DNA from 3 places in the Thiomicrospira sp. S5 genome. Region 1 is predicted to be linked to each of the others. Evidence: predicted binding sites of a transcription regulator. Region 1 holds the regulator's gene; each other region holds the start of a gene.
What was found. Region 1 encodes HrcA, which represses chaperone genes, less so after heat shock. Its sites were predicted from a motif close to TTAGCACTCNNNNNNNNNGAGTGCTAA; they were not measured.
Positions count from the first base shown of each region.

Region 2: AYJ59_RS11505 (co-chaperone GroES) is a predicted target of HrcA. The motif match lies at 1,048-1,074, and genes of this name have one in related genera.
Region 3: rpoH (RNA polymerase sigma factor RpoH) is a predicted target of HrcA. The motif match lies at 1,224-1,250, and genes of this name have one in related genera.

Region 1 is NZ_CP014470.1:1,951,043-1,954,326, forward strand. Features, by position in the region: gene grpE (nucleotide exchange factor GrpE) at 1-459, opposite strand, end outside; gene hrcA (heat-inducible transcriptional repressor HrcA) at 639-1,667, opposite strand; gene AYJ59_RS09035 (NAD(+) kinase) at 1,855-2,730, shown strand; gene recN (DNA repair protein RecN) at 2,768-3,284, shown strand, end outside.
Region 2 is NZ_CP014470.1:2,479,137-2,482,420, reverse strand. Features, by position in the region: gene proB (glutamate 5-kinase) at 1-893, shown strand, start outside; gene AYJ59_RS11505 (co-chaperone GroES) at 1,131-1,421, shown strand; gene groL (chaperonin GroEL) at 1,463-3,103, shown strand.
Region 3 is NZ_CP014470.1:259,084-262,367, reverse strand. Features, by position in the region: gene purT (formate-dependent phosphoribosylglycinamide formyltransferase) at 1-255, shown strand, start outside; gene AYJ59_RS01175 (flagellar export chaperone FliS) at 584-1,018, shown strand; gene rpoH (RNA polymerase sigma factor RpoH) at 1,307-2,161, shown strand; gene AYJ59_RS01165 (D-hexose-6-phosphate mutarotase) at 2,238-3,164, opposite strand; gene aroB (3-dehydroquinate synthase) at 3,204-3,284, opposite strand, start outside.

The sequences.
Region 1 (3,284 bases):
TGACGGCACCATGGTCATGGCTTCGTGCAATTGCGGGTCGAACTTCTCGCCCGCCGGGTCCACGCGCTCCACATTGAACTTCTGCATCACGTCCAGGAATTGCTTGAATGTCATATCCAAGCCTTCACGGATGCTGTCCGCGGAGGCATCATCTTTCGATGCCGCGTCCAAGCCCATTTCCATGGAATCCAATACCGGCAGCAATTCGCCAACGAATTTTTCCAACGCAAATTTATGCGCGTTTTCCACGTCCAAACGGGTACGACGTTTTAAGTTTTCCATATCGGCCAGGGTGCGCAGCGCCAACTCTTTTTGCGCATCGGCTTCTTTTTTGGCCTCGTCCAACATCGCTTCCAGGTCATGTTCGACGGCGTCTTCGGCTTGGTGGGTTTCTTCGGAAACACCGTCTTCCACCGTTGGAATGTGTTCTTCGTTCAGTTCTGCCTTGTTTTCAGACATAAAAATCTCCAGAAGTTGATAACTGTAAAATCAGGGGGTTTATAAGGACGCTTTTCAGGGTTTCAAGCGCCCGAAATGAATTTTTTGCATTAAATTTTGTGAAGACGATTCGGGACGGTGTCGTTCCGCGCAATCCCGAAAACGACCAGGCCTGGTCGTTTTGGATGATTCCGTGTTGATCACTTATTGAGTAGGGAGCTGAGAATCCGTGCGGTCATATCGACACGCGGCACGATTTTATCGTACGGCATTCGGCTCGGCCCGACCACACCCAGCACGCCCATCACTTCACCGTCACGCTCGTAAGGCGTGGTGATGACGCTGCAGTTCTGATAACTTTCATTGCCGCATTCCTGGCCGATAAAAACTTGAACGCCCTTGGCCTGCATGCTTTTATTGAGCAGATTGAGCATATCGGAATGCTCTTCGAAGGATTGAAACAAGGCGCGCAGCTTTTCGGCATCGGCCAGTTCGTCGTAATTCAACAGATTGGTCTGACCGGAAATAAAATACGGCATGCCCTGTTTCATTTTGTCGTCAATGACTTCGTCGGTGGCTTCGACAATCGACACCATCAGCTGGTCCATGGTTTTGCGCAACTCGTCCATGCGCTGCACCAGCAGTTGTTTGACTTCATACAGGTGACGGCCGGCAAAATGCGCGTTCAGGTAGTTGCCCGCCTGTTCCAAATGCGAGGCCGACACCGGCTCGTCGAATTCGATGACCCGGTTTTGAACATCCAAGTCGTTCAGCACCAGCACCACCAAAGCGCGCTTGTCGTTCAAACGCACAAAGTCGATATGGCGCAAGACTTCCTGTTCTTGGTTCGGCAGCATAACCAGACTCGCCATGCCCGTCAAGCCGGACAAAATCTGCGAGGCGGAACCCAGCAGCTCTTCCTGAGTTTGCGCTTTATCGAAGCCTTGTTCGATTTGCTTCATCGACGAGGCATTCAACGGCTGCACCGTCAGGATCGAATCCACAAACACCCGGAAGCCGTGCTCGGTGGGTACGCGTCCCGCGGAGGTGTGCGGCGAATGAATCAGCCCCATCCTTTCCAGGTCTGCCATGACATTACGAATGGTGGCGGAACTGACCGAAACGTCCGGCATTTTCGCCAGCACGGATGACCCGACGGGCCGTCCCTCATTCAGGTATAATGCCATTAAGTGTTTGAAAAGCAGTTGTGATCGTTCATTCAAGTTCATACAGCGCAGCGACACTCGTCATTCTTTAACGGATGTTAGGCAAAAATAGTACTTGCTTAACGTAAAATGATGCTTAATATTCTAGCTCATAAATTGGACTCAAAAGCATTATGGGTATAAAACGGAAATTTTCAAGAGGCGGATGACGACCAACGACTGTCAACCCGCTCGACGAAGGATATAACGCATGTTCAGTAAAATCGGAATTTTCGCCAAATACAACGGCATTCAGTCCTGGGAAGTGATTGATAAGCTGATTCTGTACTTTCAGGAAAAAGACAAGCGCGTGTTGCTGGATCAACGCTCCTGCTCGGATTTTCCCATTGACCGTTACGGCATTGAACGCCTGGAACGTTCCGAACTGCTGGAAACCATCGATTTCGCGATTGTCGTCGGCGGCGATGGCACCTTTCTCGACGTGGCGCGTTCCATCGTCAATTACAACATTCCGATTCTCGGCATCAACCTCGGACGCCTGGGTTTTTTGACCGACGTGTCGCCCGACACCATGCTCGATACCCTGGACGAAGTTTTGGCCGATGATTACCAGTGTGAAGAACGTACCCTCCTGAAAGTCGTCATCAAAAAAGACGGCGAAACCCTGTTTGAAGAAGTGGCCTTTAACGATGTGGTGTTGCACAAAAACGATTCGCCGCGCATGATTGAATTCGAAACCTTCGTCGACAACCGTTTTTTGAACAGTCAGCGTTCCGACGGCCTGATCGTGTCCACGCCGACCGGCTCCACCGCCTACTCCCTATCCGCCGGCGGCCCGATTGTCGATGCCGGTTTGAACGTCATTTCACTGGTGTCCATCAACCCGCATACCATGAGTAACCGCCCGGTGGTGGTGTCCGGCGACAGTGAAATTCTGATTCGCCCGCACGCCAACTGCTGCGGCGTCGCGTCCATCATCTGCGACGGCCAACGCTCCTTCCAATTCATGGCGCACTACGAAACCATCGTGACGCGCCACCCCAACTTCATTAAAATGGTCCACCCGAAAAGCCACGACCATTACGAACTGTTAAGAGCCAAACTCAACTGGGGACAAAAGCTGTAAACGCGCCGTCTCAGGCACCGAGCAACTTAGGAGCGACATGTTACAAGAACTGACCATTCAAAACCTGGCCTTGATTGAAAAACTGCACCTGAATTTCGAATCCGGTTTCACCACCCTGACGGGGGAAACCGGTGCCGGGAAATCCATTTTGCTGGACGGCCTCGGCCTGGCATTGGGCGAACGTGCCGACAGTGCCCTGGTTCGCCACGGCACCCCCAAGGCCGACATCACCGCCGATTTCGACATCACCGAATTGCCGGACGTCCAAAACTGGCTGGCCGAAAACGAACTGGATGAAGACAACACCTGTCTGTTGCGCCGCACCCTCACGGCGGAAGGCCGCTCCAAAGCGTATATCAATGGCCTGCCCGCTTCCGTCAACCAATTGAAAAGCCTGAGCGCGCTGCTGATCGACATTCACGGTCAGCACGAACATCAAACCCTGATGCACGCTAACAAACAATTGGCGCTTCTGGACGCTTACGCTAAGCACGATGAACAACTGGCCCAAACCGCGGAATCCTACCAGGCCTGGCAAAAATTGAATCAACGTT
Region 2 (3,284 bases), 530 kb from region 1:
AGGCCGCCGCCGCAGTCGGGCAGATGGGGTTGGTGCAGGCTTATGAATCCGAGTTTGCGAAAAATGGTATCCGCACCGCGCAGATTCTGATGACGCACGATGACCTGTCGAATCGTGCCCGTTACCTCAATGCCTCCAATACCATTCAAACTCTGTTGGAGCACCATGTGGTGCCGATTATCAACGAAAACGATACTGTCGTGACCGATGAGATTCGTTTTGGCGATAACGATACCTTGGCCGCTCTGACCGCGAACCTGGTGTCGGCAGATGTGTTGGTGATTCTGACCGACCAAAACGGATTGTATAACGATAATCCGCGCACCAATCCACACGCTACGCTGATTTCGGAAGCGGAAGTCAGCCGTAAAGATATCGAAGCCATGGCCAGTCCGGAAGGCGGAAGTCTCGGAAAAGGTGGTATGTACACCAAAGTGATGGCGGCGAAACGCGCGGCGCGTTCGGGGACGGCGACGTTTATTGCGTCGGGTCGGGAAGAGAATATTTTGCCGCGGTTGCAGGCCGGAGAGAATCTTGGCACCTTGTTGATTCCGGATTTGGAGCCTTTAACCGCACGTAAGCGCTGGTTGGCCGGGCATCTTCAGGCCAAAGGGCAGTTGGTGTTGGACGACGGCGCGGTAAAAGCGTTGCAATCTTCCGGCCGAAGCTTGTTGCCGATCGGTGTCAAAGCGATCGACGGCGAATTTCAGCGCGGTGAGATGGTGATTTGCGTCAATGAAAAAAACCAGGAAGTGGCGCGGGGGTTGGTCAATTATCCTTATCATGAGGCCGAGAAAATCATCGGTCATCCATCATCGGACATTACCGATTTGCTTGGCTATTCGGAAGGCGAGTTTTTAATTCATTGCGATAATCTGGTCCTAGTGGATTAAGCCGCCATTCACATTCGGTCGAAATATCTCTTCTCATAAAAACGCCCAGGCCTGGGCGTTTTTTGTTTTTTACGGAAATTTTCCGCTCCATTCCTTGAAAAAAAAATAACTGCCCCCATAAGGCTTGACAGTGACAAACCGATTTATAAAATAATTAGCACTCTATATGGTAGAGTGCTAATTATTGAAAACTTAGTAATCTAGTACCCTCATTTATCAAATGTTTAGGAGAATCCTATGAAAATTAAACCGTTGCATGACCGTGTGGTCGTTCGTCAAGTTGAAGAGCAAAAAGAAACGGCCGGTGGCATTCTGCTACCTGGTTCCGCTCAAGAAAAAGAAAACATGGGCGAAGTGGTCGCTGTTGGGCCTGGTAAGGCCGCCGATAATGGTTCCATTATCGCGATGACGGTCAAGGTTGGCGACAAAGTGATGTTCGGTCAATATTCCGGTCAGGAAGTGAAAGACGAAGACGGGCAAGCTTTGAAAGTGATGCGTGAAGACGACATCATCGCAATCGTTGAGTAATTTAAGCATTATTGAAACGTTTTAATAGAAGGATTTGAAAGATGGCAAAAGACGTAAGATTGGGCCTAGACGCCCGCGAAAAAATGGTAGAAGGGATCAATGTCCTGGCGGATGCGGTTAAAGTAACCTTGGGGCCAAAAGGCCGTAACGTGGTTCTTGAAAAATCATTCGGTGCCCCAACCGTCACCAAAGATGGTGTCTCCGTTGCACGTGAAATCGAATTGGAAGACAAGTTCATGAACATGGGTGCGCAAATGGTGAAGGAAGTTTCTTCTCAAACCAACGACGTGGCCGGTGATGGTACCACCACGGCGACCGTTTTGGCACAGTCCATCGTTCGTGAAGGGATGAAATCGGTTGCGGCCGGTATGAACCCGATGGATTTGAACCGTGGTATCCACAAAGCAGTGGAAGCGGTTGTTGAAGAAATTCAAAAAATGTCCGTACCGTGTACGACAACCGATTCGATTGCACAGGTTGGAACTATCTCGGCCAACTCCGATGCGTCGGTTGGTAAGATGATCGCCGATGCCATGGAAAAAGTATCGACCGAAGGTGTGATCACCGTTGAAGAAGGTTCTTCATTGCACGACGAACTGGTTGTGGTTGAGGGGATGGAATTCGATCGCGGTTACCTATCACCTTACTTTGTGACCAATCAGGAAAAAATGGTTGCGGAGCTGGAAAACCCATACATCCTGCTACACGACAAAAAAATCTCCAACATCCGTGATTTGTTGCCTACCTTGGAAGCGGTTTCCAAAGCCGGTCGTCCATTATTGATCATTGCGGAAGACGTTGATGGTGAAGCCTTGGCGACATTGGTTATCAACAACATGCGCGGTATCGTGAAAGCCACGGCCATCAAAGCGCCTGGCTTCGGTGAGCGTCGTAAAGCCATGCTTCAGGATATGGCGGTCTTGACCGGTGGTACCGTGATTTCCGAAGAAGTCGGTTTGACCTTAGACAACGTGACTTTGGACATGTTGGGTGAAACCAAGTCTGCGGTCGTTGGTAAAGACAGCACGAAGTTGATCGACGGTGCCGGTTCAAAAGAAGACATCGATGCACGTTGTGCGCAAATCCGCTCTCAAGTGGAAAACACCACATCCGATTACGATAAAGAGAAGCTGCAAGAACGTTTGGCGAAATTGTCCGGCGGTGTTGCGGTGATCAAGCTAGGTGCCGCGACTGAAGTCGAAATGAAAGAGAAGAAAGATCGTGTTGACGATGCGCTTCACGCGACTCGTGCCGCGGTTCAAGAAGGGATCGTAGCCGGTGGTGGTGTGGCCTTGGTTCGCGCCCGTTCTAAAGTGAAAGTGAAAGGTGATAACGACGAGCAACAAGTCGGTATCGAAATCGCTTTGCGTGCTATGGAAGAACCAATGCGTCAAATCGCGGCCAACTGTGGTCTGGAAGGTTCCGTTATCGTCAATAAAGTAATGGAATCCGACGGAAACATGGGCTTCGATGCCGCTTCTGAAACCTATGTCGATATGCTGGAAGCCGGTATCATCGATCCGGCGAAAGTCACGCGTTCGGCCTTGCAAAACGCCGCTTCCGTAGCTGGTTTGGTCTTGACGACCGGTGCGGCGATTGCCGATCTGCCTGCGAAAGACGGTGGTGCAGCCGATGCGGCGGCGGCAGCGGCCGGAATGGGAGGCATGGGCGGCATGATGTAATTTTTCGCCTAGGGCGTTCAAATTTCAGCGATAACCGCGTTGGGTTTGAACTTCCAGTGCTCATGGACTTAAATGTCCACGGTGCGCTGGTTTCAAATCCGTCTTGTTCTCATCTAAAATTTTGTACCGCCTAGGCTGAAAAATCATTTCAGCTCATTCTCAAAGGTCAGCTTATGCTGGC
Region 3 (3,284 bases), 1.1 Mb from region 1:
CTGCCGATTCCCAATATCACTCAGCACGGCCCATCGGCTTCCAGCGTGATTTTGCCGACCGGGCAATCCACCCAAACCCGCTTTTCCGGTCTGGAAAACGCGCTGGCGGAACCGGACACCCAACTGCGTCTGTTCGGCAAACCGGAAATCGCCGGACGCCGCCGCATGGGGGTTGCCCTAGCACGCGGCGAAACCATTGAAGAGGCCATCGAAAAAGCCAAACGGGCCGCCTCTGCGGTGCAGGTAGATTTTTAACGCCCCCTCCCCAGCAACCAAACCGTTATCTCAATCTCGCTGTGAACCTTGGCGGTTCACGGCCTTCCATTTTAGTCCCGACAGAACCCTAAACTAAAACCTGCCATTTTTTTGGCAATCGCTTTTCACCCCCACTTTTTTCCACAAAAATTGCCAGGCCTGGCCGTTTTTAAAAAACGAAATAACGTTAATATTCAACCGGTTAAGTTAAAAATGACTTTTGTGGCACGCTCTCTGCTGAACAATTCCCAACACGACAACGCATCGCTCAGCAACACAATATGAATAAGGGCGGATGTGACTTTCATTTGCACACAGGAGTTGAACCATGACAACCAACCACAATATGGCGACCGAAGTAAAAGCCCCGATTCTTCAGGAATACAACAAAAACCCAAATGCGGAATCCCACTTGGCGGACAACCCGAGCAAAACCATCCTATTGCTGTTGCAAGGCGTGGTCGATAAAGGCAACCTGGCCAAAGTCTGCCACCAGAGCAATGCTCTGGTTGAAAAAGGGTTCCACCTGGGCCGCATGACCACCATCCTGGACGCCCTGCGTGACCGTTTAAGCTTGACACAAAACAGCCCGCTGGCGTTCGATCTGGATGAACTTTACCGCTATGCGGACAAATCAATCCAAGAAGCGGTTTTTGAAAAAGACACCTTTTATTTGGACAGTGCCATTGAAATTCTGACTGAAGTCCGTGACGCCTGGCTGGAAATGATGCAACAATCCGGTCAAGTCGCGATGGACGACTAACCCCAGTTTCACCCATCGGCCGAAGTCTTATTCGGCCGTTTTAACCCTTCCAAACCGACTTTAATGTCCCTTTAGCACTCGCCAAGCACGGCAGCCTCCAACAGCCCATACACACCCAACACATAACTTTAATAGTTAAAAACAAGTTTATGTTTTTAAAGAATATTAATCTTTTAATATTTTGGTCATTTTTTGTCAAAAAACATTAGCACTCTCTTGACTTGACTGCTAAAAAAAGTGTAGTATGATGACATTAATGATTAAACCGAATACACAAGGAGAAAGCGCATGACAAATCAACTGATTCCGTTCGCGAATAATCTTACTCCTGGCCAGAACCTTGAAAGCTATTTGAGAACCGTTCAGACCATACCGCAATTGTCGGCTGAGGAAGAAAGAACGCTCGCGGAACAATTGTATTATCAGCAGGACCTGGAAGCGGCTCGCCAGCTGATTCTGTCCTCTCTACGCTATGTGGTGCCGATTGCCCGTTCGTACAAAGGGTACGGCTTGCCGCTGGGTGACATTATTCAAGAAGGCAACATTGGCTTGATGAAAGCGGTGAAACGCTTTAATCCGGCTGAGAATGTCCGCTTAATGACCTTTGCCGTACATTGGGTACGCGCCGAAATCAATGAATACGTGATTCGTAACTGGCGTATCGTCAAAACCGCCACCACCAAAGCGCAGCGCAAACTGTTCTTTAAACTGCGCAGCACGAAAAAATCGTTGGAATGGTTCGGTGATAAAGACGCCGACGCCGTGGCAGAAGAACTCGGCGTGACCCGTAAAGACGTACTGGAAATGGAAACCCGCCTGTATGGACAGGACATGTCCGTTGATTTGCCGTCCGACGATGACGAGTCACCGGCAAAGAATTATCCGGTACTGGTCAGCCCGGAACTGGATCCGGAAACGCAACTGGTAAACGAATCCCAAGCGGATTATGAGCTGAGCCAGATGAAACAAGCGTTGCTGAGCCTGGACGAACGTAGCCGCGACATTCTGCAACAACGCTGGTTAAGCGAAAGCAAAACCGGCCTAAAAGAATTGTCGGAAAAATACGGCGTGTCCATGGAACGCATCCGCCAAATCGAACAACAGGCGATGAAAAAACTGCGCTCCAATATGGTCTTCGGCTAAATTCACTTCAGACCCACAAACCAAAACGGCGCTTTTCAGCGCCGTTTTTTATTGCCGCCCCATATCAAATGCCGAGTCAATCGCTTAACTCCGCGACATACGACTGTTCCGTCAATACCATCCGAAAAGCATGCTCGGCGTTGGGCGGTACCGTCACCGCATTCTGCAACACATTCCCCGCTTCGACACACAGCATTTTCGGCCAGGCCTGGTCATTCATGTCGGCAAAACCTTTGATGATTTCCGGCCCCGGGTTCCACACCACCGACGATACGGCCGATTCTTTTTCAATGCGTATGCAGCGGTTATAACCCGGATCCCGAATCATTACCGGCTCCATCTGATCGATGAAGACCGAGTCAATCGGCGGCTGAATTTTAAGCGGTGCGGTTTGGAAATAACTTTCGGCGTAAGTAAGCTTGTCAAAACACTCACTGCCCTGTAGCCCGTCAACCACAACCTCCGGCGCATTCGACACCGAAAAATAAGTATGCAGCGCTTCGGTAATATCGACCGGCTGGTCGCTCAAATTATGCGTCGTCAAAGACAATGCCAGAGACTCCCCGATGGTGACCGTCAATTGCAGTTCAAAAGCGTGCGGCCATAATGCCAAAGTGTCGGGCGACGATGCTGTAGTCAACACCAGCTCGGTTTGTGTCGGCGACACGGCGGAAACCGATGCCAGCTCCCAGACTTGGTTACGCACGAACCCGTGGGCCGGCAACCCCGGTTTATCGGCCTGCCCGAACCACGGCCAGCAAACTGGAATACCGCCACGGACCGGCTTTTCGCCACTGTAAACCGCGGACTCCGACACCCAAAACCAATCTTGCTGGGAGGTTGCTTCCGACAAAGGCGTGAAGCTCAGCACACTGGCGCCGTGTGTCGTCAATAAAGCGTTTGCAGCCGCATTCCTCACTTCCACCATCACCAAACCGTCTTGGCGGTAAAAGCGTACGCCTTCCACGGAAAACGTTTGTTGCAATGCTTCGACACTCTGCATGGTCACTCCTTAAGGACGGTTAGGAAAGGTCTGATTGACTCAACGGTACTCGGTCAGGGTTCTTTCCAAAAGTGCCGGCGGATAATCGCCGGTGACATACGCTTGCCCAATGGCTTTCAG